3 regions of the Cedecea sp. genome follow, and region 2 is predicted to be linked to each of the others. Evidence: predicted binding sites of a transcription regulator. Region 2 holds the regulator's gene; each other region holds the start of a gene.
The links. The regulator LexA, encoded in region 2, represses DNA repair genes until DNA is damaged. The targets are predictions, from matches to a motif close to TNCTGTATGTACATACAGNA.
Positions count from the first base shown of each region.

Region 1: the regulator LexA is predicted to act here: its motif matches at 8,131-8,150, upstream of VGM55_RS25025 (metal-dependent hydrolase).
Region 3: the regulator LexA is predicted to act here: its motif matches at 4,652-4,671, upstream of dinB (DNA polymerase IV).

Region 1 covers NZ_DASYBS010000160.1:10,050-19,924, reverse strand. Annotated here, with positions in the region: gene VGM55_RS25060 (nuclear transport factor 2 family protein) at 688-1,131, opposite strand; gene cho (excinuclease Cho) at 2,092-2,955, opposite strand; gene yddG (aromatic amino acid DMT transporter YddG) at 3,022-3,912, opposite strand; gene nadE (ammonia-dependent NAD(+) synthetase) at 3,978-4,805, opposite strand; gene osmE (osmotically-inducible lipoprotein OsmE) at 5,074-5,415, shown strand; gene cedA (cell division activator CedA) at 5,565-5,801, shown strand; gene VGM55_RS25030 (L-cystine transporter) at 5,996-7,387, opposite strand; gene VGM55_RS25025 (metal-dependent hydrolase) at 7,520-8,110, opposite strand; gene hxpB (hexitol phosphatase HxpB) at 8,232-8,900, opposite strand; gene VGM55_RS25015 (YniB family protein) at 9,068-9,604, shown strand; gene VGM55_RS25010 (fructosamine kinase family protein) at 9,639-9,875, opposite strand, start outside.
Region 2 covers NZ_DASYBS010000093.1:40,455-50,329, forward strand. Annotated here, with positions in the region: gene malK (maltose/maltodextrin ABC transporter ATP-binding protein MalK) at 1-620, shown strand, start outside; gene VGM55_RS14585 (maltoporin) at 666-1,985, shown strand; gene malM (maltose operon protein MalM) at 2,085-3,029, shown strand; gene ubiC (chorismate lyase) at 3,468-3,977, shown strand; gene ubiA (4-hydroxybenzoate octaprenyltransferase) at 3,977-4,849, shown strand; gene plsB (glycerol-3-phosphate 1-O-acyltransferase PlsB) at 4,917-7,346, opposite strand; gene VGM55_RS14610 (diacylglycerol kinase) at 7,478-7,846, shown strand; gene lexA (transcriptional repressor LexA) at 7,956-8,564, shown strand; gene dinF (MATE family efflux transporter DinF) at 8,640-9,875, shown strand, end outside.
Region 3 covers NZ_DASYBS010000026.1:53,725-63,599, forward strand. Annotated here, with positions in the region: gene frsA (esterase FrsA) at 1-996, opposite strand, end outside; gene gpt (xanthine phosphoribosyltransferase) at 1,275-1,733, opposite strand; gene pepD (beta-Ala-His dipeptidase) at 1,989-3,446, shown strand; gene dinB (DNA polymerase IV) at 3,574-4,629, opposite strand; gene dpaA (peptidoglycan meso-diaminopimelic acid protein amidase) at 4,888-5,628, shown strand; gene VGM55_RS04195 (class II glutamine amidotransferase) at 5,599-6,366, opposite strand; gene lpcA (D-sedoheptulose 7-phosphate isomerase) at 6,422-7,003, opposite strand; gene fadE (acyl-CoA dehydrogenase FadE) at 7,233-9,677, shown strand.

The DNA.
Region 1 (9,875 bases), on a different contig from region 2:
AGCTTAATCTTGGGTGGAAAGGGGGGGGGATAAACCGTCCTGCTTTAATGTGTGTTTAGTTAGAACAGTAAAAATGATTTTCTAAAATATAGCTTATAGTGCATGTGATAAATTTTCGGAATAAGCCAGGCTAACATAAAATGTTAAAGACCACCCGCAAATCGCAGTCATCTTAATCCATTAAAATCTTCGGTAGCAGCAATATTGCTTGTCGCCTGGATGATAACTGAGTGGATTTCCTTAGTGGTAACGTAGTCTTCGCCGTATTTACATTTTATCTGGCTATAAAGTAGTTGACGCCTGGCCCATGAGATTCCGTACCGCAGATAAAATCGTGTGTAACCCGGATGACGATAGTTTTGGTAAAGGCTGGTCTGCGTTAGTGAATGAGGGACTGGCCTTTTACTTGTGTCAGCCCTGAGCCAGCACTGAATTTGTGAAGGCTGTCTGGAAAATTCTACTTTCTTTGGAAGAATTTCTTAACGCTAAATTTAAAAAGCGGTGTTAAGATTATTGTCAAGATAAAGAACGTAAGTGCTTTTATCGCCACCCTCTAAATTGGGCCTTACCCTCCATAAGGCAAGTACGGAGCTGCTCCTACCAGGTCCGTCGAGTCCAGCCGTGCAGGACTTTAAATAACGATAACGGTGACTGTGGGGAAGTAGTCCCACACCTCTAAAGCTCTCGTTACTGAGGGCGCGTATATTGTGCGAGTACAGCTTGCCATATTCCGTTTTCTTTCACATAAATGCGCGTGTAAGCGAATACCCCACTTACATCACGCTCTCCACGATGCCCTTTGTTGATGGTCAGTCCTGTCACAACAGCCGTATTGCCATAAACGCGAATGCGCATATCTTTATGCTCCATGCTGGTGTATTTGAATTTCCCCGCAAATACGTCGGATAATACCTGCTTGCGAGTAGTGAAATGACCCTCGTTATTTATTGCATAATAATCCGTGGCGTGCAGCCCCTCCAGAGTTTTGTAGTCGCTCATTACCCAAGCCACCCGCCAGTCGTGCTCCCGCTTTGCGACTGCTGCTTCATCTTCGTTGCCCGCTTGCGCATTTTCTACCGTTAGCATAAGTATAAAAAAAATGGCTGAAAGTGCTTTACTAAAATTTCGCATAACCGTTTCCTTTTTTTGAATTAATAATATGAATGAAATAAACCTGCTTCTATGCACAGTGCAACCCTCCTGAAATGCCAGGGTCCTGATTTTTTCCGTGCTCGAAGATATTCAGCGCACGCGCTTTAGATACCTTAAGGCAGCCTCGAAGGGAAGTGTTTCACGAAAAACTCACGCATTTATCATGCCTGAATCGTTAAAAATAAAGGCGCAAATGGTTGGTAAGTCATACCTCATGATTCATTCAATTACAGCGACAGAGAGGGGAATTACCTGGTAGTGGAGCGACAGGATATAATTATTGGTGGGATATAAAAAAATCCCCTTGGGACACACAAGGGGAGGATAAATAACAAGGATATTATTATATTATGGGGTGATTATGTTTTGTCTCAGCACTGAAAAGTTTAGCGAATAAGGGCGCCAGGAAAAAAGTCCTTTTGATGGTCATCATTCGTGCTTTACAGAGAAAGTCCTTACCGCATGAGTCAACATTTTTCTGCCGAATTGGAATATACCCCAGGGGGCAACAAGACCCATCGCGATCATACTCTATGTCGGTCTCTCCGCGGCAATCATTGTTATTGGATGGCAGATGATGTTTTTTCATGGCTCATCTTGTTTGTAACAGATTATCCATGCATGAAACTCTGATGAAGAAATTGAGATAAATATGAAGGTTTCCTCATGGGCCTTTACAGGCATCAGCGCACTCACTAGAGTGAGTTTCGTTAAAGGCAGGCTGCGTAAGCATTTTGCTTTGACGTTTTTATATCCCCAATTTGGCTTTCAAATGATGATAGCCTCACTTCGGATCACTCCAACTTCGCCCTTGAAATACAGGGCTTTTTTTATTGATGCTGCGGTGCCAAATTTTTCTCAATATTGAGGTTAAATCAATAATGCTCTTGTGCGAGGATAATCATATTTTTTAATGACAATGTTTTGTGGACAATTCTTTTACTCTAGCGCTATTACCTCATATTCCCCGCTCAGTATCAGTTTACAAAGAATTTTATAGCCATCATTATCAAACCCATCCGGTGGCTGACGGCGGTTTTGGGCTTCATCAAGCCGTTGTACAGAGCCAAGGTAAAACCAGTGGTCGATAAGATGATACTGGGTCATCTCCGGGCTGCGTTCAACAATGGCGACGGCATTTTTCCACGGCCAGCAAATCAGGCGCACCCGCTCAAGGGCGGCGACCAGGCGGGCATGATGTTCGGTCTGACTCTCTTTGCCACAGCATGCCCCGGCGCAGCGTTTAAGCGCCGAGCGAAAACAGGCTCGCCCTTTGCTCAATGATTCCAGGCCCAGCAGGCCATAACAGAGCCGATATTCGTCTGCCAGGCCCTGCAGCGTTTGCAGCGCGGCGCGGCGATTGGCATACAGCCCGTAAAGACCTGGCTGGCTTGAGAAATCGACGTCTCTGGCGTACACCACCTGCGGCGTTTCGCCCTGTAGATAAAGGGAGCAAAGCTGGCGGTTACGGCGAAGGCGCTTGTTAAACAGGGGCTGCTGCTCTTTGATCATTTGCGCTTCGAGCAGCAAGGCACCCAGCTCGCCGGCGGTACGCTTGAAAGTAATGCGGCGCGACTGGCGCAAGAGAGCCGCTTCGTCAGGGGTTCGAAAGTGGGACATGACCCGTGTACGGATATTAATGCTTTTCCCGATATACAGCGGCATGACGTCGCTTTCACCGTGAAAAACGTAGACGCCTGGCCCTTTGGGTAGCCCTTCAAGCCACGGGCGGAGATGCTCCGGATATTCATAGACCGCCGCGCCTTCAAACTCCAGCCGCGACACGTTTGCACGCCTTACCACATCTGACTCCTGAGTACTGGTTATTTGGCCAGTATAGCAACCCATGATGTGGAGAGGAAATCGCCGTTAGCCGTAGCGGCGCGTGGCAAGCCAGCAAAGAAGGGAGCCGCCTACCACCATCAGTACGCCCTGCCAGAAAGCAAAGCCCGGATGCAGGCCCAACCATAGCGTGGCGAGCAGAGCCGATAACACCGGCGTGAAGTAGGAGGCCGTGGCAAGCATCGTCATGTTTCCCCGCTGAATGCCAAAGTTCCATGCCGAATAGGCAACGGCGGTCGATATCCCCATAAACAACAGCTGCGCGGTGCCGGACAGGGTGAAGTGCATCTCGGCCTGTTCTACGAAGGCGAACTTGATCCACAGTACTAAAGCGGTGGCGCAGAAGAACAGGCTGACGCCGCTTTTGCCCTCGCTCCAGCGCCGCGTCAGGTTGCAGTAAAGCGCCCAGATAATGGCGGCAGCAAAGGCCAGACCGTAGGCCAGAGGGTTATCGAGAATGTTGTGCCACATCACGAGCGGGGACCAGTCGCCGTCGCCTTTCATCACCTGCACAATCCCCGCAAGGGAAAGCGCGAGACCCGGCCACAGCCACAGATTGCTGCGCTGGCCGTTTATAAACAGGGCGAAAAAGACCGTCAGGCAGGGCCAGAGATAATTAATTATCCCCAGCTCGAGTGACTGAGCACGGGTATGCGCGAAGCCAATAGAAAGCGCGAGGCTTATCTCATAGCTGACAAAAAGCAACCCGCCGACCCAAAGATAGCGAGGAGGGAGTTCACCTATTTTGGGCAGTCCACGGGCGATGCAAAGACACAGTGAGCTGACGGTATAGAGCAGCGCAGCACCGCCTACCGGACCAAAGTGTTCGCTGATACTGCGCAGCAGGCCTACGGAGGTGCTCCAGAGAAGGATAGCGACCAAACCGGTAAGCGTTGCGCGTTGCGAGGAGGTGTTCATATGCATCCTGTAAAAAGGGCGGCAAGCGCCGCCCTGAAGTATTGTTTATCTGAAGCGATTTACGACTATTTTTTCCAGAAATCATCAAACACGGTAATTGGCGGCCGGCGCTTGTGTTCCGTCTTCAGATACCAGCCTTCGATGATTTTTGCGGTTTCGGCCGGAACGGTTTTTCCTTCCAGATAATCGTCTATTTGCACGTAGGTTACGCCCAGGGCCGCTTCATCCGGCAGAGAAGGGCGATCGTCTTCGAGATCGGCTGTAGGAGCTTTCAGGTACAAATGTTCCGGGCAGCCGAGCGTTTTCAGCAGCAGTTTGCCCTGCCGTTTGTTGAGGCGGAAAATAGGGTTAATATCGGTGCCGCCATCGCCGTATTTGGTGAAGAAGCCGGTGACGGCTTCGGCCGCATGGTCGGTGCCAACCACCACGCCTTTGGTCATCCCGGCGATGCTGTACTGCGCCTTCATGCGCTCGCGGGCCTTTTCATTGCCGCGAACAAAATCGCTGAGTTCGATACCCGCTTCACGCAGAGCCTGCTCGCTGGCAAGTACAGCGCCCTTGATGTTCACCGTTAACACGCGATCAGGCTGGATAAACGTGATGGCATCCTGGCAGTCTTGCTCATCAGCCTGCACGCCAAACGGCAGACGGACCGCGATAAACTGATAGCTTTCATCGCCGCTTTCTTCACGCAGTTCACCGATGGCTAACTGGCACAGTTTGCCCGTCAGGGTCGAGTCCTGGCCGCCGCTTATTCCCAGTACCAGGGACTTAATAAACGGGTAAGTTTTAAGATACGCTTTGAGAAAATCGATGCTAACGCGGATCTCCTGGGCGGCGTCAACCTGTGGCTTAACGCCCAGTGCCTGAATAATCTCTTGTTGCAGAGCCATTTAACCTCTCCAATAACCATGTACCTGCAACACGCAGGCGGCAAAATTTGACTGCCTTAAAACTTACCCTGTTGCGCTTTAAACGACAAGGCACAAAGGGTTACAGAGCCTACGGGCGGCGACTTTTCCCACAAACCAGTCTTTAATCTTATGGATACTCTCTTTGTCCGAATTTCAACTCATTCAGGGTAACAAGTTGAAAAATGTTCTTTTATATTCCAGGCTTGTTTAACACGCAGGATCAACACGTTGATTGATGAGGACTATTATGAATAATAAATTTGCAGGCTTTTTAGGCGCGGCAGCGGTAATGACTATGCTGGCAGGCTGTACGGCTTACGATCGTACCAAAGACCTGGTGACTGAACCGGTAGTGAAAGATGTGAAAAAAGGCATGACGCGTGCGCAGGTTCAGCAGATCGCCGGTAAACCTTCTTCAGAAGTGACCATGATTCACGCGAAGGGGACCTGCCAGACCTATATTCTTGGCCAGCGTAACGGTAAAGCTGAAACCTATTTTGTTGCGCTGGACGATGCGGGCCGCGTGATGAACTCCGGCTATCAAAGTTGTGCTGAATACGATACGGATCCACAGGCACCGAAAGCCTAAGGATCGGTACACTGTAAGGCCTGGCCGCAGTTTTCTGCCGCCGGGCTTTTTTTACCCCGCGGAAACTGGTTGAGAAGGGGCGACGAATGCGGGGTAAATCCGTTATCATGGTGATGTTGTTCACTAATCCAGTTTAAATCCCGTTGCCTATGAAACCACTACGTCAACCTAACACCCGTCCGATCATTACCTACACGCCTCGCGTGGAGCCAGCGCCGCCGGCACAAGCATGGCGCGTGGATGGGTTTAAAGATGTCTACCTTCTGCGCGGGCAGTATGTGGCGTTTGTCTTATTGGGCGATGCCTTCCGCCAGTCCCCGCCGTTTACGTTACCGGAGTCGGCACAGCGCTGGGCAAAGCAGGTGCGTCAGGAAAACGAAGTATAAAAAAAGGCCGCGAGTTATAGCGGCCTTCCGATCCAGACGAAATTGATTGTTTTTAACAGATGTGATTTCGCGCGAATAAAAACAATGAATGATGTTTTCTGGTCTGGCCCAAACAATCGAAAATCCCATTTTTCGGTTGTTTGACACAAATCAAGGCCGCGAGTTATAGCGGCCTTTTTGTTTCTTAAAGCAGATTAACGATGGGCTAATTCCACTTCATCGTCGCTGTTCAGAATCTCTTTATCCGTTTGTTTCATCAGCTGACTGGTGATGGTACCGGCTGTCATGGAACCGCTTACGTTCAGGGCAGTACGGCCCATATCAATCAGCGGTTCAACGGAAATCAGCAGCGCCACCAGCGTAACTGGCAGCCCCATGGCTGGCAGCACGATCAGCGCGGCGAAGGTTGCCCCACCGCCCACACCGGCAACGCCTGCGGAGCTGACGGTAACAATGCCAACAAGCGTAGCAATCCAGACCGGATCCAGCGGGTTGATGCCTACGGTTGGAGCCACCATCACCGCCAGCATCGCCGGATAGAGACCGGCACAGCCGTTTTGACCGATAGTTGCGCCGAAGGACGCGGAGAAGCTGGCGATGGACTCCGGGACGCCAAGACGACGCGTCTGTGCTTCTACGTTCAGCGGGATGCTTGCAGCGCTGGAGCGGCTGGTAAAGGCAAAGGTCAGCACCGGCCAGACTTTACGGAAGTATTTCACCGGGCTTACGCCGTTGAACGCCAGCAGAACCGCATGGACGCCAAACATTATTGCCAGACCAAGATAGGACGCGACGACGAAGCTGCCCAGTTTAATAATGTCCTGAAGGTTTGAGCCTGCAACCACTTTGGTCATCAGCGCCAGCACGCCATAAGGCGTCAGCTGCATTACCAGACGAACCAGCTTCATCACCCAGCTTTGCAGTGTGTCGATAGCGACCAACACGCGCTCGCCTTTCGGTGCGTCATCTTTTAGCAACTTCAGTGCCGCCACGCCCAGGAAGGCTGCGAAGATAACGACGCTGATAATAGACGTTGGGTTCGCCCCGGTGAGATCGGCAAACGGGTTTTTAGGCACGAAGGAGAGGATCAGCTGCGGTACGGTCAGGTCGGCAACCTTGCCAATATAGCTCGACTGAATAGCGGCCAGACGTGCATTCTCGGCATTGCCCTGCACCAAACCTTCAGCGGTGAGGCCGAACAGGTTAGTGACCAGCACCCCGACCAGCGCGGCAATCAGCGTAGTAAACAGCAGCGTGCCGATGGACAGAATACTGATTTTCCCCAGCGAAGAGGCGTTATGCAGTTTGGCCACGGCGCTCAGAATAGACGCGAAGACCAGCGGCATAACGATCATCTGCAGCAATTGTACGTAGCCATTTCCGACCACATTAAACCACTGAATGGAATCTTTCAGCACCGCGCTGTCGGAACCATAGATCGTGTGTAACGCCAGGCCGAAAATCACGCCCAGCACCAGACCCGCCAGAACTTTTTTGGCGAGGCTCCATTGTTTATGGCGAGTTTGCGCCAGCAGCAATAGCAATACGACGAACACCACAATGTTCGCTACCAGTGGAAAATTCATCCCCATATCTCCTGATTTATTGTCACTCGGCAGCGCGTAGGCTGCCGTTATGTTGCAAAGCGTAACAGATGCTGAGCTGCGCACTTATATTCAAAAGGAATTGATTATTACCAAATGAATTATTCAGGCGAATTAATGCTCAGATTGGTGATTTAGCAGGCTATTGAAGGTGTTTTGCAGAGAATTGATTGCCTGCGACGACCAGCGGACTGCACTGTTTTCGGGCAGGCTTTGGGGCATCCATACCGCCAGGCCGAACAGCGCCATGCACAATGCGCGTTCCAGCTGGTTTCCTTTTTGCGGTCTGACGACGGGAAAGCGGAAGCGCCAGCGGCATGGCCAGAGCAGTGGAACGCCCGCTGGCGTCAGCATATCGGCGAGAATATGGCTTAAATAGCCTAAAACCATACCCTGTAATGCATCTGCCGGGATCACCCAGCTTTCCGGCACCTTAAGGTAAAACAGCGCCAGCCCGGCAAATACCGCAAACAGGCTATGGGTGAACCCCCTGTGTCCGCACATTCGTGCCACGGGCTTTGAAATCCAGCTTAGCCGCTGGCCCAGGAAAGATTTTGGGTGGTCAATGTCAGGCAGCAGGCAGGTCAGAATGGCGGACGGCACAATATGCCACCAGTCTCCCTGGGCGAGGACGGGCGTAAGCTCGGCGTTTTTGGCAAAAACTGCGCAGGCAATAGAAAAGAGCAGGTGGCCTTCCGCCGTCATGATACAACCCGAATGAAGAAAACTGTCGATTCATCCAGTATAGGGTTTTTGTACAGTATTCGGAAGCGGTGACGGTGTAACATTTTGTCAGTAAAGGGGGCGGCCTGAACCGCCCGATGGCTTAACCTTTAAGGTTTGCCTCGCTAAGCTCAACCAGCGAATGAAGTTTGGCGTCCGCCAGGCACCAGCGCGGGTCGGTGAAATTCTCTTCGGCAGGAACGACAATTGAGCGCATACGCGCCGCTTTGGTTGCAATCATGCCGTTAACGGAGTCTTCCAGCGTTACGCAGGCCAGTGGGTCCACGCCTAATTTTGCCGCTGCATCCAGGTAGACCTGAGGATGCGGTTTGCTGTAGGGCAGGTGTTCGGCGGAGGCGATAGCGTCGAAATACTGACGAAGACTGAACATCTCAAGCACTTTTTCCAGCATATGCAGCGGAGAAGCTGAAGCCAGCCCAACTTTCAGGCCAAGTGCTTTGCAACGTTTCACCGCGTCGACCACGCCCGGCAGCAGCGGACGCTGTTCTTCGACCAGTGAAATCGCACGTTCAATGACGCGCGCAGTGACCTCCTCGCATGACGGGCCGTTCCAGGGCTGGCGGGCATACCACAGCGCAACAACCAGGTCGATGCGTAGCCCCAGCGTGTCCGGCAGCTCATGGCGACGGGAAATGTCGACCCCAATACTTTGCAGGATATCCAGCTCCGCACGATCCCAAAGCGGCTCTGAATCAATTAATAGTCCATCCATATCAAAAATTGCCGCGAGGATCTGACGCGTTTCGGCCATAAAATGACTCCTTTCTGTTCGTCTACAAGAAATGTTTGTGTATCTTTAGCCGGAAACCATACCTGAAACCACCGCTTTTGCGAATTTAGCCTGCAAAGCTCAGGCTAAATGGCGATATACAGGGTAGACTTTGTACGTATAACGTTACGTCCTAAAAAGGGGAGTGCATGACGTATCAACAAGCTGGACGCATTGCGATTCTGAAACGCGTTGCGGGATGGGTGATTTTTATTCCGGCACTGCTTTCTACCGTCATTTCGGTTCTGAAGTTTATGTATCAGCACAGTGAAAAACAGCCCGGTATTGATGCCGTGATACTGGATTTTGCCCATGTGATGATAGAGATGATGCGCTTTAATACGCCGTTCCTGAATTTGTTCTGGTACAACTCGCCGCAGCCGGATTTTCACGGCCAGGCAAATATCTTGTTTTGGCTTATTTTCGCATTAATTTTCATTGGGCTGGCGCTGCAGGACTCCGGTGCGCGCATGAGCCGCCAGGCAAAATTCTTGCGGGAAGGGGTTCAGGATCAGCTGATTCTTGAGCAGGCAAAAGGGCCGGAAGGGCTCAGTAAAGCGCAGCTCGACGCTAAGGTTATTGTTCCTCACCACACCATTTTACTGCAGATTTTCCCACTCTATATCCTGCCGGTGATTGTCATCGTCGCGGGTTATTTCTTCTTTAAGCTGCTCGGCTTTTTATAAGACGATGAGCCACTCCATGCAGGAGTGGCCTTTCTCAGGCGGCTAACACCCGTTCCAGCGCTTTTTGCGCCGTGACCAGATGCTGGCCGCCGAACAGAATAGCCCGGTTAAGCAGCGTATAAAGTTGGTAGAGGGGTTGGCGATCAAGGAAGCCTGAAGGCAGCGGTGAAACGGACTGGTAACCGTCATAGATTTGCGGCGGTTGATCGCCGTGTAGCGGCAGCATAGCCAGATCGCATTCGCGGTCGCCCCAGTAGCAGGCCGGGTCGTA
Region 2 (9,875 bases):
TCGATGCGGCGCTGCGCGTGCAGATGCGTATCGAGATATCCCGTCTGCATAAACGCCTTGGCCGCACGATGATTTACGTGACCCATGACCAGATTGAGGCGATGACCCTGGCCGACAAAATCGTTGTGCTGGACGCCGGTCGCGTCGCGCAGGTCGGGAAGCCGTTAGAGCTTTATCACTACCCGGCAGACCGCTTTGTGGCGGGTTTTATCGGGTCGCCAAAAATGAACTTCCTGCCGGTGAAAGTGACCGCGACGGCCATTGATCAGGTGCAGGTGGAATTGCCTAACCGTCAGCATGTCTGGCTGCCGGTGGAAAGCCGCAACGTTCAGGTGGGGGCCAATATGTCACTTGGCATTCGCCCGGAACACCTGCTGCCGAGCGACATTGCTGACGTCACCCTTGAAGGGGAAGTGCAGGTCGTTGAACAGCTTGGACATGAGACTCAGATTCACATCCAAATCCCCGCCATTCGTCAAAACCTGGTTTACCGCCAGAACGACGTGGTGTTGGTAAAAGAGGGTGCCACATTCGCTATTGGCCTGCCGCCAGAGCGTTGCCATCTGTTCCGAGAAGATGGCACCGCATGTCGTCGGTTGCATCAAGAGCCCGGCGTTTAAGCATTCCCATAAAAAAGAAAAGCAATGATCTCAGGAGATAGAATGATGATTACTCTGCGCAAACTCCCACTGGCGGTCGCCGTAATTGCAGGCATCGTGTCTGCACAGGCGGGTGCCGTTGATTTCAAGGGCTACGCACGTTCTGGTATTGGCTGGACAGGTAGCGGCGGCCAGCAGCAGTGTTTTAAAGCGACAGGTGCTGGCTCTAAATACCGTCTGGGTAACGAATGTGAAACTTATGCTGAAATTGAGTTAGGTCAGCAAGTTTGGCAGGAAGGCGAGAAAAGCTTCTACGTTGACACCATGATTGGTTACGCCACTAACCAGCTGAACGATGACGAGGACACCAACGGTGGTCCGCGCGTGCGCCAGATGAACGTGGTGGGTAAAAACCTGATCGACGCGCTGCCGGGCGCCAACATTTGGGCAGGTAAGCGTTACTACAAACGCCATGACGTGCACATGATCGACTTCTACTACTGGGACGTTTCTGGCCCAGGTGCTGGCCTGGAAGATATTAACCTGGGCTTCGGTAAACTCTCCCTGGCTGCCACCCGTAACGGTGAAGCCGGTGGTTCAGAGGCATTTATCAACGGTACTACCAAAAAACAAGACCTGGCGAACGACATCTTTGATATTCGTTTAGGGCAAATGGAAGTGAACCCAGGCGGTTCTCTGGAAGTTGGCTTTGATTACGGTCGCGCAAATACCAGCAAGCACTACGATTTTGGCGTGCAGGATGCGACTAAAAATGGCTGGTTGGGTACCGTGGAACATACTCAGACCTTCCTCGGCACCAGCCTGAACAAATTTGTGGTGCAGTACGGCACTAACGCGATGGCACAAACCAACGGTACCGGGCGCCCGAATACCTTCCAAAACAACGACGGTAAAATGCTGCGCGTTATCGACCACGGTGCTATCGACTTCAACGATACCTGGGGCCTGATGTACGTGGGTATGTACCAGGATATCAACCGCGATGATAACAACGGCACCAAGTGGTGGACCGTGGGCGTTCGTCCTATGTACAAATGGACGCCAATCATGAGCACCCTGCTGGAAGTCGGCTACGACAACGTGAAGTCTCAGCTGACCGACAAGAGCAACAACCAGTACAAAATCACCCTGGCACAGCAGTGGCAGGCGGGGAACAGCATCTGGTCTCGTCCGGCTATCCGCGTCTTCGCAACCTACGCCAAGTGGGATGAGAAGTGGGGTTATTCTTCCAGCGATTCCACCGACTCTAACTATGTAGCGGGCACGCCATCCGGCATTGCTTTCAGCGATACCAGCGCCCGTACTTTCAGCCGCGGCAACGACAGCGAAGTCACCTTCGGTGCTCAGATGGAAGTCTGGTGGTAAGTTAATCCGCCGTGCGGGTGCTTAGCGCCCGCCGGTTTCACATGCCTGACCCGTCTCTTTTTTGCCTGAAGGAGACGGGTTCGCTTCGAGGATAAAACAATGAAAAAACATCTTCTCGCGCTTTGCCTGCTTCCCGTTCTGGGCTTATCGTCCGTGCCGGCTTCCTTTGCCGCCAACGCGGCGATCAACCCGCAAAACGTCTCAACCGCACCGTCTATTCCAGCGGAGAAATTACAGAGCTTGCCGTGGACTCCCTTGATGCCACCCGTCAGCCAGGACGTGGTGCTGAGTGCTTCTTCGGCTAGCCTTAACGTGGGTGAGCTCTCCGGTAGCGTGGCGGCGTTCATCCTGCCCGCCGACCAGGGATCGCTGGAAATCACGCTGACCAGCCTGGTAAAAGACTTGAGCGTTTACGCGCCAAACGTCCTGATTCTCGACGGGCAAATGCAGCCTTCTGCTTTCTTCCCGAGCAGCTACTTCCAGTACCAGAAGCCGGGCATGACCTCCGGCAACCGTCTGGAAAACGTGATGAAGCTGACCCCGATGATGGGGCAGAAACAGATTTATATGCTGGTGTACACCACCAAACGCGATCTGACCGAAACTACCCGTATGATTAACCCAGCGAAACTCTACGCCGAAGGGGCAAGCAACGCCATTCCTGATGTTGCCGACCCGGTTGCCCGCCACAGCGGGCAGGGTATGCTGACGGTGCAGGTCAAAACCGAACAGAACAGCGGCAACATCATGATTGGCAAGATCTTCGGTGGGTCCGATATGAAACCTGTTGTCGTAGGCAACGTTGCACCGCCGACGGCTTACGCGGCACCGACGGCTGTGCCCGCTCCGGTCGCGGCACCTGCTCCTGCCGAGAAGAGCGATCCAATGCTCAATGATACGGAAAGCTACTTTAACCACGCGATTAAACAGGCTGTGGATAAAGGCGACATTGATAAGGCCCTGAAACTGCTGAATGAAGCCGAGCGTCTGGGTTCCACCTCCGCCCGTAAAACTTTTATCAGCAGTGTAAAAGGCAAGGGGTAACTATCTCCCCACATTGTTGATGCTTGAAGTATTGGTGCGCCCCGGCGCACCTTTTTTTTCCCCGTCATAATTCAAGTCTCAGGGGAGTTGGCTGCACTCTGGTTATTGAGCTCATCCATGATCTTCATCCTTTCAGGGCCGTTGCTGGCAACGTTCAAATCTGCTCCCGGCAGATTTGTCACCCCAGTCACTTATTTATATAAGCTCCAGGGGATTATTCCCCCTACGGGGCCGCAGTAAACTGCGTTCAAAGTCGCTTGCGCGAATTTGTCACTCCCTTGCCGCCTGGGTGTGACTGGCATTATTTAGGGGAAAGAGGGGGGCAGCATTTCCTGTTGCTCAATTGTTGCGATATTTGCCGCGGGTGTTGCCATTGTCTGCCCCCCGATGACGTTCTGCGCTACAATGCCGTCAGGTTATGTATCGGAGAGTATTCCCATGTCCGACGCGCTTTCGCCGTTGCGCGCCCTGAAATTCTTTACGGAGGTCCCGCAAGGGCTTAGCTCCGCTTATCTCGACTGGCTGCTGCTGGAAGATTCGATGACCAAACGCTTCGAACAGCACTGCAGCAAAGTCACCGTCCGCATTGTGCGTGAAGGTTTTTTTCCGGCCGGCAGTGATATGCCTGAAGCCGGGTTACTGCCCGTCTCTGAGCGCTACTGGCTGCGGGAAATTATTCTCTGTGGTGATGACGAACCCTGGCTGCTTGGGCGCACCGTTGTGCCTGAAACCACGCTAGAGGGCCCCGAGTTGGCCTTGCAGAAGCTTGGCAATACGCCGCTCGGACGCTATTTGTTTAGCTCATCAACCCTGACGCGCGACTACATTGAAATTGGCCGCAGCGCCGAACTCTGGGGGCGTCGCTCCCGGCTGAGACTCTCCGGCAAACCGCTGCTGCTGACCGAACTGTTCCTGCCGGCGTCTCCGCTGTACAAAGAGGAAAGATAATGGAGTGGAGTCTTAACCAGGGAAAACTTCTGGCCTACCACCGGTTGATGCGTACCGACAAGCCAATTGGTGCTTTGCTGCTGCTGTGGCCAACGCTGTGGGCGCTGTGGATTGCCACGCCGGGACTGCCATCGCTGAAGAATCTGATCGTATTTATCGCTGGCGTCTGGCTGATGCGTGCCGCGGGCTGCGTCGTGAATGATTATGCTGACCGTAAATTTGACGGCCACGTTAAGCGTACCGCACAGCGCCCGTTGCCCAGCGGGGCGGTTTCCGAGAGAGAAGCGAAGATTCTGTTTGTTGTGCTGGTGGGGCTTGCCTTCCTGCTGGTACTGACGCTAAACACCATGACTATCCTGCTATCGATAGCGGGGCTGGCGCTGGCATGGGTGTATCCGTTTATGAAGCGCTACACGCATTTGCCTCAAGTGGTGCTGGGGGCGGCTTTCGGCTGGTCGATTCCAATGGCCTTTGCCGCGGCTGGCGAGTCTGTGCCGCTAAGCTGCTGGCTGATGTTCCTGGCGAATATTTGCTGGACCGTGGCGTATGACACGCAGTACGCAATGGTCGATCGTGACGATGACCTGAAGATTGGCATTAAGTCGACGGCTATTCTGTTTGGCCGCAACGACAAGCTGATTATCGGCCTGCTGCAAATCGCGACCATGGTGCTGATGGGGATTGTTAGCTGGCTAAACGGCCTGGGTGGCGCGTTCTACTGGTCAATTTTACTGGCGGGTGGATTGTTTATTCATCAGCAAAAACTCATTGCCAGGCGCGAGCGGGAAGGCTGTTTTAAAGCGTTTATGAACAATAACTATGTGGGACTGGTGCTGTTCCTTGGGCTGGCGCTGAGCTACCTGCATTTCTGAATGTTCAGGCAATAAAAAAAGGCGAGTCGATGCGCAATGCCGACTCGCCTTTTTTGTTTCCGCGTGATTAAGAGGCGTCGTCCTGTGAGGCCGAGCTCTCAATAGTCAGACGTACATCCGAGGTCACCAGGTCTGCCAGCATCTGGTAAACCTTGATGGTCTCAGTCGCGTCGGCGTCCCCGGTATCGCTGATATAGCCCTCATCCCGCAGGGTGAGCACCAGCGAGGTAAAGACGGCTTTATCGAAGAACTCAGGGGCGTTAATGCCATGGAGAACGGACAGACGCTGCGCCACCGTGCGGCTTTCGCGCTCCAGTGTCCCGCGGTTAATCGACGGGTTGGCGCTCAGCTGCCAGAAGGTGATGGCATAACGCTGGATGGTCTCGCGCACGCCCGCTGCCAGGAGCTGCAGGGTGCGTGAACGGTTAGGGTTGATCTGCACTTCATCATCGGCAACCATCACCAGACCCTGACGTTCCATCTCCGCAATCAACGCATCAATTTCTCTGCCCAGCTCGCTTTTTTCCCAGCGCAGGAACAGTTCGGCTTTCAGCATCGGATAAATCACTTCTATCTGACGCAGCAGCTCGACCCGTGAGATGTGGCGATGCTGAGTGATGATAGACGCCATCAGAGAAGGCAGCACCAGCATATGCATGATGTTGTTACGATAGTAGGTCATCAGCACGGCCTGCTCGCGCGGCAGAATGATGATGTCACCGATGGTATCTTTCTCAACCTCGAACTTGTTCATCTGCAGCGCATGGTTAATTAGCGCATCCGCCGTGACCGTTGGTGCGGTGGCGTCCGGAGAATACGGAACGTTACGCAGCAGGTTCAGATAGCAATCGAGCTGTTCGGTAAGCTGTTCACGCGTCAGCGAGCGCTGGCGCGAAGCAAGCAGTGCGGTACAGCACAGGTTCATGGCGTTGGCCGCCCCTGCGTTGTTGATACGCACCATCAGATCGGCGGCGATATCGTTCACCGTTGGCGTCAGCCATGCGGGACGAATCGCTTCGATAGGATCGATAGAATCTCGCCATTCCGGCACATGCTGGTTCAGGTAGGTCATCAGCGGCAGCGGTTCGCCGAAGTTTACATAGCCCTGGCCAAGGTTACGCAGCTTACTCAGACCGCGAACCATCTGCATGAAACCTTCTTTTTCCTTGGTCGCTCCGCGCAGTTCTTTGGCATAAGTACCCACTTCCATTACGTGCTCGTAGCCGATGTAAATCGGCACCAGCGTAATAGGGCGGGTACCGCCGCGCAGCATTGCCTGAATCGTCATCGACAGGGTGCCGGTCTTCGGATCAAGCAGGCGACCGGTACGTGAACGCCCACCCTCGACAAAGTACTCAACGGAATAGCCGCGGCTGAACAGCTCGCCGAGATATTCGCGGAACACCGTGGAGTAAAGTTTATTGCCCTTGAACGTACGGCGAATAAAGAACGCGCCCAGGCGGCGGAAAATCGGGCCGGCTGGCCAGAAGTTCAGGTTAATACCGGCGGCAATGTGCGGCGGGACCAGCCCCTGGTGATAAAGCACGTAGGAGAGCAGCAGGTAATCCATGTGGCTGCGGTGGCAAGGCACATAGACAATTTCATGGCCGTCATGGGCAAGCTGGCGCACGCGCTCTGCGTTATGCACGTTAATGCCCTGGTAGAGACGGTTCCAGGTTAACCCTAAGACGCGATCCGTTAAACGCACCGCTTCATAGGAAAAGTTAGCGGCAATCTCTTCCATCAGCGCGATGGCGTTTTGCTGCGCCTTCTCATGGGAGATTTTCTTGCTGCGAGCTTCATCTTCAACCGCGCGGGCAATCGCTTTTGACGCCAATAGCTTGTTGAAAAGATCCTGGCGTACCGGCAGGCGTGGCCCGACCGCAGCCAGACGCTGGCGGGCAAAGTGAGTACGCGCCACGCGAGCCAGTTTTTGGGCGATAATCTTGTCCGTGCCGTGTTCGGTTGCCATGCGGCGCAGCGAAACCGGTGGGGAAAAGCGCACGAAGCTATCGCGGCCCAGCCACGAAACCGCAAAGAATTTCTGGACACCGTTCAGGGTGCGTAAAGGCGGATTGATTTCCCCTTTCTCGCGGCCTGGCGAGCGGCCGAACATCACGGAAACCGGCACCATCTGCACATCGAGGTCTGGGTTGCTGCGGTGCAGATCCAGATAATCGTGGAACAGTTTTATCGACTCTTCTTTTGGCGTGTAGTAGGTAAAGACGCGCGGCCCGCCGTGAATAAACACGTAGCGCGGCAGCAGTACGCCGTCAATTTCCAACGGTTCCAGTGGGTCGGGCAGGTCGTGATCCAGACATTGGGCACGCAGCGTCAGTAAGTCTGCCTTAGAATTGTAGGGCAGGACGTACATAATGGGGCGTGAAGGATCCAGACCGAGCTCGGTTTGGGGATCCGCCGGGATAGACTTGCTCTTTACCAGAACGCTTAATGGTAAATTAAGTAATTTGTAGTAAATTCTTGGCCAGCCTGACATAAATGATGTAAAGCCTCAGGTTAATAATGCAAATGCGCCGCAAGGATATCAGAAACTCTGGGGAATTTCTGTGGCGCTGCGATTTAGACTCAATGAGCATTGACGCTCAATATTTAAAAAGGTTTCCTTGAATGGCGAATAATACCACCGGCATCACCCGCATTATTAAGGCTGCAGGCTACTCGTGGAAGGGGCTGCGTGCGGCCTGGATCAACGAAGCCGCCTTTCGTCAGGAGGGCGTGGCTGCGGTTATCGCTATTGTTATCGCCTGTTGGCTGGACGTTGACCCTATTACCCGTATTTTACTGATTGGCTCGGTCGTGTTGGTGATGATTGTCGAGATTCTCAATAGCGCCATTGAAGCGCTGGTTGACCGTGTGGGCACCGAGTACCACGAGCTTTCCGGACGAGCCAAAGACATGGGTTCTGCTGCGGTGCTGATAGCGATTATCCTTGCCGTTGTGACCTGGGCCACGCTGCTTTGGTCACATTTGCGATAGCCTTTCCAGAATAGTTTAAGTCGCTGGTTTTTTGCTTAATTTGTGGTTTCAAATTCGCCCGGGGCTGTATATACTCACAGCATAACTGTATAAACACCCAGGGGGCGGAATGAAAGCACTAACTACCAGGCAGCAAGAGGTGTTTGATCTCATTCGGGATCATATCAACCAAACCGGCATGCCACCGACGCGCGCCGAGATTGCACAACGTCTGGGGTTCCGTTCTCCAAACGCCGCTGAGGAACATCTCAAAGCGCTGGCCCGTAAAGGGGTTATCGAGATTGTTTCCGGCGCGTCGCGAGGTATTCGCCTGCTGGTTGAAGAAGAAAGTGGCCTGCCGCTGGTGGGCCGCGTTGCAGCCGGTGAACCGCTGCTGGCGCAGCAGCATATCGAAGGCCACTACCAGGTTGACCCGTCTCTGTTTAAGCCGAATGCGGACTTCCTGCTGCGCGTAAGCGGCATGTCGATGAAAGATATCGGCATCATGGACGGCGATTTGCTTGCGGTACACAAAACGCAGGACGTGCGTAACGGCCAGGTGGTTGTCGCGCGTATCGACGATGAAGTGACCGTGAAACGCCTGAAAAAGCAGGGCAACACCGTGCATCTGCTGCCGGAAAACAGCGAATTCCAACCTATTGTCGTCGATCTCCGCGAGCAGAATTTTAGCATTGAAGGTCTGGCCGTTGGGGTGATTCGCAACGGCGAATGGCTGTAACCCTTCTTCTGGTGGTGCGGTAAATCTGCCGTACCACTCGCTTTAAACTCCTCTATTTTCCCCTGGATCATTCCCATGCGATTCTTCTCGTCAACGGATGGTGCGCTGTGGTGGCTGGCGCTGCCGATGATTTTTTCCAACATAACCGTACCGCTGCTGGGTCTTGTCGACACCGCCGTCATCGGCCATCTCGATAGCCCGACTTATCTTGGCGGGGTGGCTATCGGCGCGACGGCGACCAGCTTCCTGTTTATGCTGCTGCTTTTTCTGCGAATGAGTACCACCGGGTTAACGGCGCAGGCGTTTGGCGCAAACGATCCACAGCGGCTGGCGCGCGCGCTGATTCAGCCATTGATGCTGGCGCTGATCGCCGGGCTTGCCATCGTGCTACTGCGTTATCCGCTGATCGCCCTCGCGCTGCATGTCGTTGGCGGCAGCGAAGACGTGCTGTATCAGGCTCGTCGTTTCCTGGAGATCCGCTGGCTGAGTGCTCCCGCATCGCTGGCTAACCTCGTGCTGTTGGGCTGGCTGCTGGGCGTTCAGTATGCGCGGGCACCGGTGATCCTGCTGGTGGTGGGGAACCTTATCAATATCGTGCTCGACCTCTGGCTGGTGATGGGGCTGCAGATGAACGTGCAGGGGGCGGCGCTGGCGACGGCAGTATCTGAATACGCCACGTTTATTATCGGCCTGGTGATGGTGCGTAACGTTCTGAAGCTGCGCGGTATTAGCTGGGCACGTCTTAAAACGGCCTGGCAGGGGGATCTCCGCAAGCTGCTGGCGCTCAACCGCGACATCATGCTGCGTTCGCTGCTGCTGCAAATTTGCTTTGCCTCCATCACCATCTTCGGCGCGCGTCTCGGTAGCGAAATTGTGGCGGTGAACGCCGTGCTGATGACGCTGCTGACCTTCACCGCCTATGCGCTGGACGGCTTCGCTTATGCGGTGGAAGCTCATTCCGGGCAGGCCTACGGCGCACGTAACCGTGGGCAACTGCTGGAGGTTTGGGGCGCAGCGTGCAGGCAGGCCGGGTTGGTCGCGGTTGCATTTGCCGCTCTCTATGCCGTTGCCGGAGAACACATCGTCGCGCTGCTGACGTCCTTGCCGGAACTGCGTCAGCAGGCCGACAGTTACCTGGCCTGGCAGGTCGTATTGCCGGTCGTCGGCGTCTGGTGCTATCTACTGGACGGCATGTTTATTGGGGCGACGCGTGGCGCGGAGATGCGTAACAGCATGGCGGTTGCCGCATTAGGCTTTGGCGTGACGCTGCTTACGCTGCCGCTGTTTGGCAACCACGCTTTATGGCTGTCG
Region 3 (9,875 bases), on a different contig from region 2:
TGAAATACTGGTCATGCCGAGGCGGCTGGCCAGCACGTCAATGTACATTTCCGGCACGTTCGCCTGGCGCTGCGGGTCGCTCAGCAGAGCGTGAACCACCGGCCCGAGGCATGCCACGGCTTTAAGGCGCGACGCTTCGAGGTACGCCAGCCGCACCGCGACGTTGGCGCCAAAGCGGAAGCCAAACGCCGCCACGCGCGTATGGTCAACCCACGGAATATTGGGTAAGGCTTTCAGGACGTGCTGGTGCAGCAGGCTCGAATCCTGGGTCAGTTTCCACTTTGAAGAGAAACCGACAGAAGGCATGTCGATAGTTAGCATGGCGATGCCCTGCGGGGCAAAGTACTTTTCAAACAGGCTGTAATAATCGCTCTGTAAGGCATCCAGACCGCCGCACATCAGCACGGTAGGGAATGGGCCTTCGCCCTGCTTAGGCAGATGCAGGAAGCCGCTGATGGTGCCGCCGCCGGTCACCGGGAATTCAAGCTCGCGTAGCCCACCGGATAGCCGGGGCGCGGCCTCTTCATAAGCCCGGTTAGCCAGTACCTGTGCCTGTTCGGCCAGCGCATCGCCTTTCAGGTGCGGGTAAGCCGCAATGCTATAAAGGTTAGCCGCCTGCAGCCAGCATTTACCGATTTTCTCTTCGTCCGTTTCCTGGCCCGCGCGCTGCTGCCAGAGCATTGCCTGCTTAGACCATTCGTAGATCCAGTTGCCGCCGCGGTAGCCCATCACGGTATCAAACAGTTCATCGTTGGTGCGTTCGGCGTCGGTACAGGCGATACGCGCCTGAACTTCGAGGATTTCACGCGGATCAACACCGCGCCAAATCCACATCAGACGGTTGATCATACGGTACCAGTGAGGAACGTTTTTACCGTCCAGCGCGGACTGGATGGGCGGAGCCGCAGTATGCCGAGCACGACGCACCAGCGTAGAAGTCTCTGGGTGTTTGAATCTGGGCTTAAAGAGGGTTTCGCTTAGGTTGGCCTGCGACATCGTTTCACTGCCTCCATGAATACGAGAAACGTCGCTATTGTAGCCTGATACGGCCTAAATAACACAAACGCCCGGCAGTACCGGGGCCAAATAAATGACAAATCTCAAATAAGTGAAGAAGCTACAGAGGATACAAAACAATAAACAAGGAAAATCAATTTTTTTGATTTTCGCCTGATAACCACAAAGAGGGAAAAACCATGTTTTTTTCCTCTTTGTCAAAACGATTACGCCCGGCAATGCCGGGCGTAAAAGAATGCAAAACTTTGGGACGGGGATTAACGGCCAGCCAACGGCGGCACAAATACCACGCCCATATCCCACGGCTGCTCAATCCAGGTATCCTGCGGGATATCAATCACGTAATCATCCACCAGCGGCTGGCCGGCTGGTTTTGCGAAGATGGTGACGAAGTGGGCTTTCGGATACATTTCGCGAATCGCCACCGCGGTGCCACCGGTATCCACCAGGTCATCAATCACGATGAAACCTTCACCGTCACCTTCCGCACGCTTCAGCACGGTCAGCTCGCGCTGGTTGTCGTGGTCGTAGCTGGAGATGCAAACGGTATCAACATGACGAATACCCAGTTCACGTGCCAGCAGCGCGCCCGGCACCAGGCCACCACGGCTAACGGCAATAATGCCTTTCCACTGTTCAGCTGGCAGCAGGCGCTGAGCCAGTTTGCGGGCGTGAATCTGCAACATGTCCCAGGTGACGACGTATTTTTCGCTCATGTGAAGTATCCCGGCCTGTAAATAACGGCTTAAAAAGTATTCGAAGGGGTTTTGGTTGCGCGAGATTATAGAGATCTGACGCACTAAAAACCAGTGTTGCGGGCCGCTGGCAGCCGATTTTGCTTGTATTCAGCCTTCACGCAACAAAAGAAAGTGGTATTCTCAGGACATCGCGCAAGCCGTGCTTGTGGTGTAAATGAACCCGGTCAAAATCGTGGCCGGTAAGCCAAAAAAATGACTCCAGGGAGACTCAACGTGTCTGAATTGTCTCAATTATCTCCGCAGCCGCTGTGGGATATTTTTGCCAAAATCTGTTCTATTCCGCACCCGTCCTATCATGAAGAAGCGCTGGCGGAACACATCCTGTCCTGGGCAAAAGAAAAAGGCCTGCACGTAGAGCGCGACCAGGTCGGCAACATCCTGATGCGTAAACCTGCAACCGCGGGTATGGAAAACCGCAAACCTGTGGTTCTGCAGGCACACCTCGACATGGTGCCGCAGAAAAACAACGACACCGTTCACGACTTCACGAAAGACCCCATCCAGCCGTACATCGACGGTGAATGGGTTAAAGCGCGCGGCACCACCCTGGGCGCAGATAACGGCATCGGCATGGCTTCTGCCCTGGCGGTACTGGCTGACGACAGCGTAGTTCACGGCCCGCTGGAAGTGCTGCTGACCATGACGGAAGAAGCCGGTATGGACGGCGCGTTCGGCCTGCAAGCAGGCTGGCTGCAGGCGGATATTCTGATCAACACCGACTCCGAAACGGAAGGTGAGATCTATATGGGCTGCGCCGGTGGTATCGATTTCATCACCACGCTGCCGCTGCAGCGTGAAGCGGTTCCAGCCGGGTTTGATACCTTAAAGCTGACCATTAAAGGGTTGAAAGGCGGCCACTCCGGCGCGGATATCCACCTGGGCCTGGGCAACGCCAACAAACTGCTGGCTCGCTTCCTGCTGGCTCATGCAGCAGAGCTTGATGCTCGCCTGCTGGATCTGAACGGCGGCACCCTGCGTAACGCTATCCCGCGTGAAGCCTTCGCTACGCTAGCCGTACCGGCAGCGAAAGCGGCAGAGCTGAAGTCTCTGGCTAACGACTACCTCGCGGTCCTGAAAAACGAGCTGTCTGCGGTAGAGAAAAACATCACCGTGCTGGTCGAAGCCACAGGCTCCGACAAACAGGCGCTGACCGCGAAAACTCGCGATACCTTCCTGCATCTGCTGAACGCCACGCCTAACGGCGTGATCCGCAACTCTGACGCGGTGAAAGGCGTGGTAGAAACCTCCCTGAATGCTGGCGTCGTGACCATGAGCGACGACAGTGCGGAAATCATCTGCCTGATTCGTTCCCTGATCGACTCCGGTAAAGACTACGTGGTTAGCGTGCTGGAGTCGCTGGGCGCGCTTGCTGGCGCGAAAACCGTAGCCAAAGGTAGCTACCCTGGCTGGCAGCCGGACGCTCACTCTCCGGTTATGGGCCTGGTGCGTGAAACCTACCAGAAACTGTTCAACACCACGCCGAACATTATGGTTATCCACGCGGGTCTGGAATGTGGTCTGTTCAAAAAACCGTACCCGGAGATGGACATGGTTTCCATCGGGCCAACCATTACCGGCCCACACTCTCCGGACGAGCAGGTTCACATTGAAAGCGTCGGCCATTACTGGACGCTGCTGACCGAGCTGCTGAAAGCCATTCCGGCGAAGTAAGTTTTACCCTCACCCTAACCCTCTCCCTAAAAAGGAGAGGGGATTTTCTTTGTCTGCCTTACTTTCTGTGACGGTCCTATTTTTCCCCTTACCCCTTCCAGGGAGAAGGCCGGGATAAGAGTCGTGTTTACAGCCCCAGCAGCAGCTGCCTTTCGAGCTGTGGATCGAGCAAAGTCACGTGCAGCCCCACCAGCCTGACCCCACGTCCCCCTCTTCGCTCTTCCCAGGTTTTACGCGCGGTAGCAATCAGATCGGCTTTATTTAGCGTTGGCCAGACGTGTTCCTGCGTCGTCAACTGGAAATCATTAAATTTGAGCTTGATACCCTGGCGGGCAATGCGCAGATCTGCACGCTCTTTAGCCAACCTTCTCTCCAACTCCGGGTAGAGCCGCTCGATAATTTCCTCGCATTCATGCCATTCATGAATGTCTTCAGCCAGCGTACGTTCCACGCCAACCGACTTTCTTTGCCGCTCGCTGCTTATCTGCCGTTCATCGATGCCCTGGCTACGCTCCCAAAGCACGCGGCCAAACTTGCCAAAGCGCTTTAACAACATGGCCAGATCGGCATTTTGCACGTCCGCGCAGGTGCGTAAGCCAATGGTTTCCAGTTTGGCCGCCGTCACTTTACCCACACCGGGAATTTTCCCCAGCGGCAAGGTCTGTAAGAAAACCGGAACCTGCTCCGGGGTAATGACGTACTGGCCGTTCGGTTTATTGAGGTCGGAGGCGATTTTGGCAAGGAACTTTATTGGCGCAATACCGGCGGAGGCGGTGAGGTTGAGCTCGTCGGAAATGGCCTGGCGGATGTCTCGGGCAATCAACGTTGCTGAGCCCTGGCAGTGTTCGCTGCGGGTCACGTCCAGATAAGCTTCATCCAGCGACAGTGGCTCAATCAGCGGAGTGTAGCGGGCGAAGATTTCGCGAATATGGTTTGACGCCTCTTTATAGGCGTCAAAGCGCCCCGGCAGTAAGGTAAGATGAGGGCAAAGCTTCAGCGCCATCGCGGTGGACATTGCGCTGTGTACGCCGTATTTACGCGCAGGATAGTTGGCGGTACTGATCACTCCGCGCCGCTGGGCGCTCCCACCGATGGCCAGCGGAATATCACGCAGGGCTGGATTATCACGCATCTCTACGGCAGCAAAAAAGCAGTCCATATCGACATGAATGATTTTGCGCATACTCACCCAACCACGAAAACAACACTGGATAAGTATACAGGTTATTTTATCATTCAGGAAACCTTCCGGCGGTGAAAAACATTAACTGGCGCCAACCTTCCTGTTGACTCCAATAAAATTTGTAAACGCACCAGACTGCCGCTTGCGAAAATTAACCACGATGCTAAGGTGAGCGCTATCCTGTACAGAATTTTCTGATTTCGGGTCCCTTTAGCCGTCCTGGCTGTTAGTCTCAGGTTTATCAAGGAATCAAGCAGTATGCGTAAGATCGCACTGATTATTGCGATGCTCTCTATGCCGTTTTTCTCTTTCGCCAGCCTGCTTAGCAGCAGCGGTGTTGCCGCCCCTGTCGGCAAAGATAGCAGACAGCAGCTAATGGGATCCCCGGTTTATATTCAAATCTTTAAAGAAGAACGCACCCTCGAACTGTGGGTAAAGATGGGCGAGCAGTATCAGCTGCTCAATAGCTATCGCATCTGTAATTATTCCGGCGGTCTGGGACCAAAACAGCGCCAGGGCGATTTTAAAAGCCCGGAAGGTTTTTACAGCGTTGATCGCAGTCAGCTAAAACCGGACAGCCGCTTCTATAAGGCTATCAATATCGGGTTCCCGAATGAGTTTGACCGTTCTCACGGTTATGAAGGGAAATACCTGATGATCCACGGCGCCTGCGTGTCGATTGGCTGCTACGCCATGACCGACTCCGGCATTGACGAGATTTTCCAGTTTGTGACCGGTGCTTTAGTGTTTGGTCAGCCGCGCGTTCAGGTGAGTATCTTCCCGTTCCGCATGACCGATGCCAATATGGAACGCCACAAATACTCTACCTATATTAACTTCTGGAAAGGGCTGAAGCCGGGGTATGACTACTTCGCAGCTAACCACCAACCACCGAATGTTGCGGTAGTCAGCGGTAACTACGTGATTAGCAAACCTGCCGTGGCGACCCCGATACAGCCACAGCTGGTCTCAAACTATAAGCTCACCGAGGCAAAATAACGCCGACTTGCCTGGCTCAATTTTGTGCCAGGTTTCGTTGGCGGTCAGCGGCTGAGTGGCAATGACCGTGACCACATCGTTCGGTGTGGTCTCTTCCTGAAAGTCGATTTCCACATCCTGGTCCAACAGTTTCGCCACGCCAAACGGTGCTCTGCGCGTAATCCAGAACAGGTTTGTCGAGCAGAACGCCATCACGTAGCGCCCGTCCGAAAGCAGCATGTTAAACACGCCCTTCTCTCTTAGCTCCGCACCCAGTTCAGTAATGTAACGGAATACCGCTTCCATATTGCCCGGCGTGCGCGGGTAACGCTGCGTGAGCTTATGCAGCAGCCAGCAAAACGCCTGCTCGCTGTCGGTTTCCCCGATCGGACGAAACGCCCCTGTATCCAACGAGCGGTAGCCTTTCAGCTGCCCGTTGTGGGCATAGGTCCAGTTACGGCCCCACAGCTCGCGGGTAAACGGATGGGTATTTTCCAGCGCGACCTTGCCACGATTAGCCTGGCGAATGTGCGCAATAACCGAGCAGGATTTAATCGGGTAGTCCTGGACGAGACGGGCGATGGGCGAGTTGAAGCTCGGCTGCGGATCTTTAAAAGTGCGACAGCCTTTCCCTTCGTAGAAGGTAATACCCCAGCCGTCTTTATGGGGGCCAGTTCCGCCCCCGCGCTGCACCAGTCCGGTAAAACTAAAGCAGATATCCGTCGGTACGTTGGCACTCATCCCGAGCAGTTCGCACATCTTTTCTCTCCCACAACGAATGCCTCTGCCCGGAAAGAGCAGAGGACATTTCGGGCTAAGCTTTAACCATTTCTTTTTCGATTAACTGAATCAGGATGTGGATCACTTTGATGTGAATTTCCTGAATGCGGTCCGCGTAGCCAAAGTGCGGCACACGAATTTCAATATCCGCCGTGCCGGCCATTTTGCCGCCGTCTTTCCCGGTCAGGGTAATCACTTTCATCCCTTTCTCACGGGCAGCCTCAATCGCCTTAATAATGTTGCCGGAGTTGCCGGAAGTCGAAATCCCCAGCAGCACATCACCTTCACGGCCAACCGCTTCAACGTAGCGAGAGAACACATAGTCGTAGCCAAAGTCGTTGCTGACGCAGGAGATGTGGCTAACGTCAGAAATCGCGATCGCCGGGTAGCCCGGGCGGTTCTCACGGTAGCGGCCAGTCAGCTCTTCAGCGAAGTGCATCGCATCACAATGAGAGCCGCCGTTCCCGCAGGACAGAACTTTACCGCCCGCTTTGAAACTGTCTGCCAGCAGCACCGCTGCGCGCTGGATGGCATGAATATTTGCTTCATCCTTAAGGAAGTTAGTCAGCGTTTCCGCCGCTTCATTTAGCTCACTACGAATAAGATCCTGGTACATGAGGAGGTCCTTGAGGTTTGATTGAATTTCACCTCCGGCAGTGTACCGGATAGCGCCGAAAGCGAGAAGCGTAACCCCGCGGGTTTAGCCGGGCTTTTCCCTCAATGTGCGGCAACAATGTGAGCAAGGTTGTAATTATTTTGTAAACGCATTGATAAAAAAAGCAACATCCACTACAACCAATACATCACAAGTGGTCAGACCTCCTACAAGCAAGGGAGCTTTCTTTATGTTGATTTTAAGTATTGTCCTTACTCTCGTTCTGCTGGGTGTGCTGTTCTATCACCAGGCTAATTTGCTGCTTAGCAGCGTGATTCTCCTGGCCTGGACCGCCGCCCTGGGCGCCGCCAAGATCTGGTCCTTCTGGGTTCTGGTGCCGCTGGCCGTTATTCTGCTGCCGCTTATCTTTACTCCGCTGCGTAAATCCCTGATCTCCGCCCCGGTGTTCCGCGGCTTCCGTAAAGTCATGCCGCCGATGTCGCGCACGGAAAAAGAAGCCATTGATGCCGGGACGACCTGGTGGGAAGGCGATCTGTTCCGCGGTAAGCCTGACTGGGAAAAGTTGCATAACTACCCGCAGCCAAAGCTGACCGAAGAGGAACAAGCGTTTATTGATGGCCCGGTAGAAGAAGCCTGCCGCATGGCAAACGACTTCCAGATAACCCACGAACTGGCCGATCTGCCGCCGGAACTGTGGGCCTACCTGAAAGAGCATCGTTTCTTCGCGATGATCATCAAGAAAGAGTACGGCGGCCTTGAGTTCTCTGCCTATGCTCAGGCTCGCGTGCTGCAAAAACTGTCCGGCGTTTCCGGGATCCTGGCGATCACCGTTGGCGTGCCTAACTCCTTAGGCCCGGGCGAACTGCTGCAGCACTACGGTACCGAAGAACAAAAAGATCACTATCTGCCACGCCTGGCGCGCGGGCTTGAGATCCCTTGCTTCGCGTTGACCAGCCCGGAAGCTGGCTCCGATGCTGGTGCGATTCCGGACAGCGGCGTTGTCTGCATGGGTGAATGGCAGGGCGAACAGGTACTCGGCATGCGCCTGACCTGGAACAAACGCTATATTACGCTGGCGCCTATCGCTACCGTACTGGGCCTGGCGTTTAAACTGTCTGACCCGAAACGCCTGCTCGGCGGCGAAGAGGACCTCGGCATTACCTGTGCGTTGATCCCAACCCATACCCCGGGCGTGGAAATCGGCAAACGCCACTTCCCACTCAACGTACCGTTCCAGAACGGCCCAACCCGTGGGAAAGACATTTTTGTGCCCATCGACTTTATTATCGGTGGCCCGAAAATGGCCGGTCAGGGCTGGCGCATGCTGGTTGAATGCCTGTCGGTTGGCCGCGGCATCACCCTGCCGTCTAACGCAACCGGCGGCCTGAAATCGGTTGCAATGGCCACGGGCGCTTACGCCCACATTCGCCGTCAGTTCAAAATCTCTATCGGGAAAATGGAAGGGATTGAAGAGCCGCTGGCACGTATTGCGGGTAACGCTTATGTGATGGATGCTGCCGCGTCGTTGATTACCTACGGCATTGTGCTCGGCGAAAAACCGGCCGTGCTGTCGGCCATCGTGAAATACCATTGTACCCACCGCGGCCAGCGCGCCATTCTTGATGCAATGGACATTGTCGGCGGTAAAGGCATTATGCTTGGTGACGGAAACTTCGTGGCCCGTGCCTACCAGGGCGCGCCGATTGCCATCACCGTTGAAGGGGCCAACATTCTGACCCGTAGCATGATCATCTTCGGACAGGGGGCTATTCGCTGCCATCCATACGTGCTGGAAGAGATGGCTGCGGCGCAGAATAACGACGTGAATGCCTTCGACAAGCTGCTGTTTAAACACATCGGCCACGTGGGCAGTAACAAAATGCGCAGCCTGTGGCTGGGCCTGACCAACGGCCTGGGAAGCAGTACACCAACACGCGATGCCACGAAACGCTACTATCAGTACCTGAACCGCCTGAGCGCAAACCTGGCGCTGCTGTCGGATGTGTCTATGGCCGTGCTGGGCGGCAGCCTGAAGCGCCGTGAGCGCATCTCGGCTCGCCTGGGTGATGTTCTGAGTCAGCTGTATCTGGCCACTGCGGTACTGAAACGCTACGAAGATGAAGGCCGTAACGAAGCCGATCTACCGCTGGTGCATTGGGGCGTACAGGATGCGTTGTATCAGGCAGAACAGGCGATTGACGATCTGCTGCGTAACTTCCCGAATCGTTTTGTTGCCGGTACGCTGCGGCTGTTTATCTTCCCGCTGGGCCGCTGTTACGATGCGCCATCAGATGTGCTGGATCATAAACTGGCGAAAATCATGCAGGTTCCCTCCGCGACCCGTACGCGTATTGGTCGCGGCCAGTACCTGACGCCAAGCGAGCATAACCCGGCTGGCCTGCTGGAAGCCGCCCTGCTGGATATTATGGCCGCCGAGCCAATTCACCTGCGCATCTGCAAAGAACTGGGCCGCAACCTGCCGTTTACTCGCCTGGATGAGCTGGCGAAGCAATTGCTGGGCGAAGGCAAGATAAATGCCGATGAAGCGGCAATCCTGACCAAAGCCGAAACCAGCCGCCTGCGCAGCATCAACGTCGATGAGTTTGATCCGGAGGCGCTGGCGACACAGCCGGTGAAAGTGCCGGAAAAGCACAGAAAGGTTGAAGCCGCATAATCATTAACTGGCGATGACACAATTCCAAGCCCCATCATTTCTGATGGGGCTTTTTTGTGCTTTAGACATCGTGGCGTATCTCTTTTCCCGAGAAGTAACCCCTGGCTTTGAAAGGATTATTCAGTCATGGTAAATAAGTGTAACTATATAAGTTTGATATTGTTTCTGTTGGTTATCACTGATACTTCTTACCGCAGG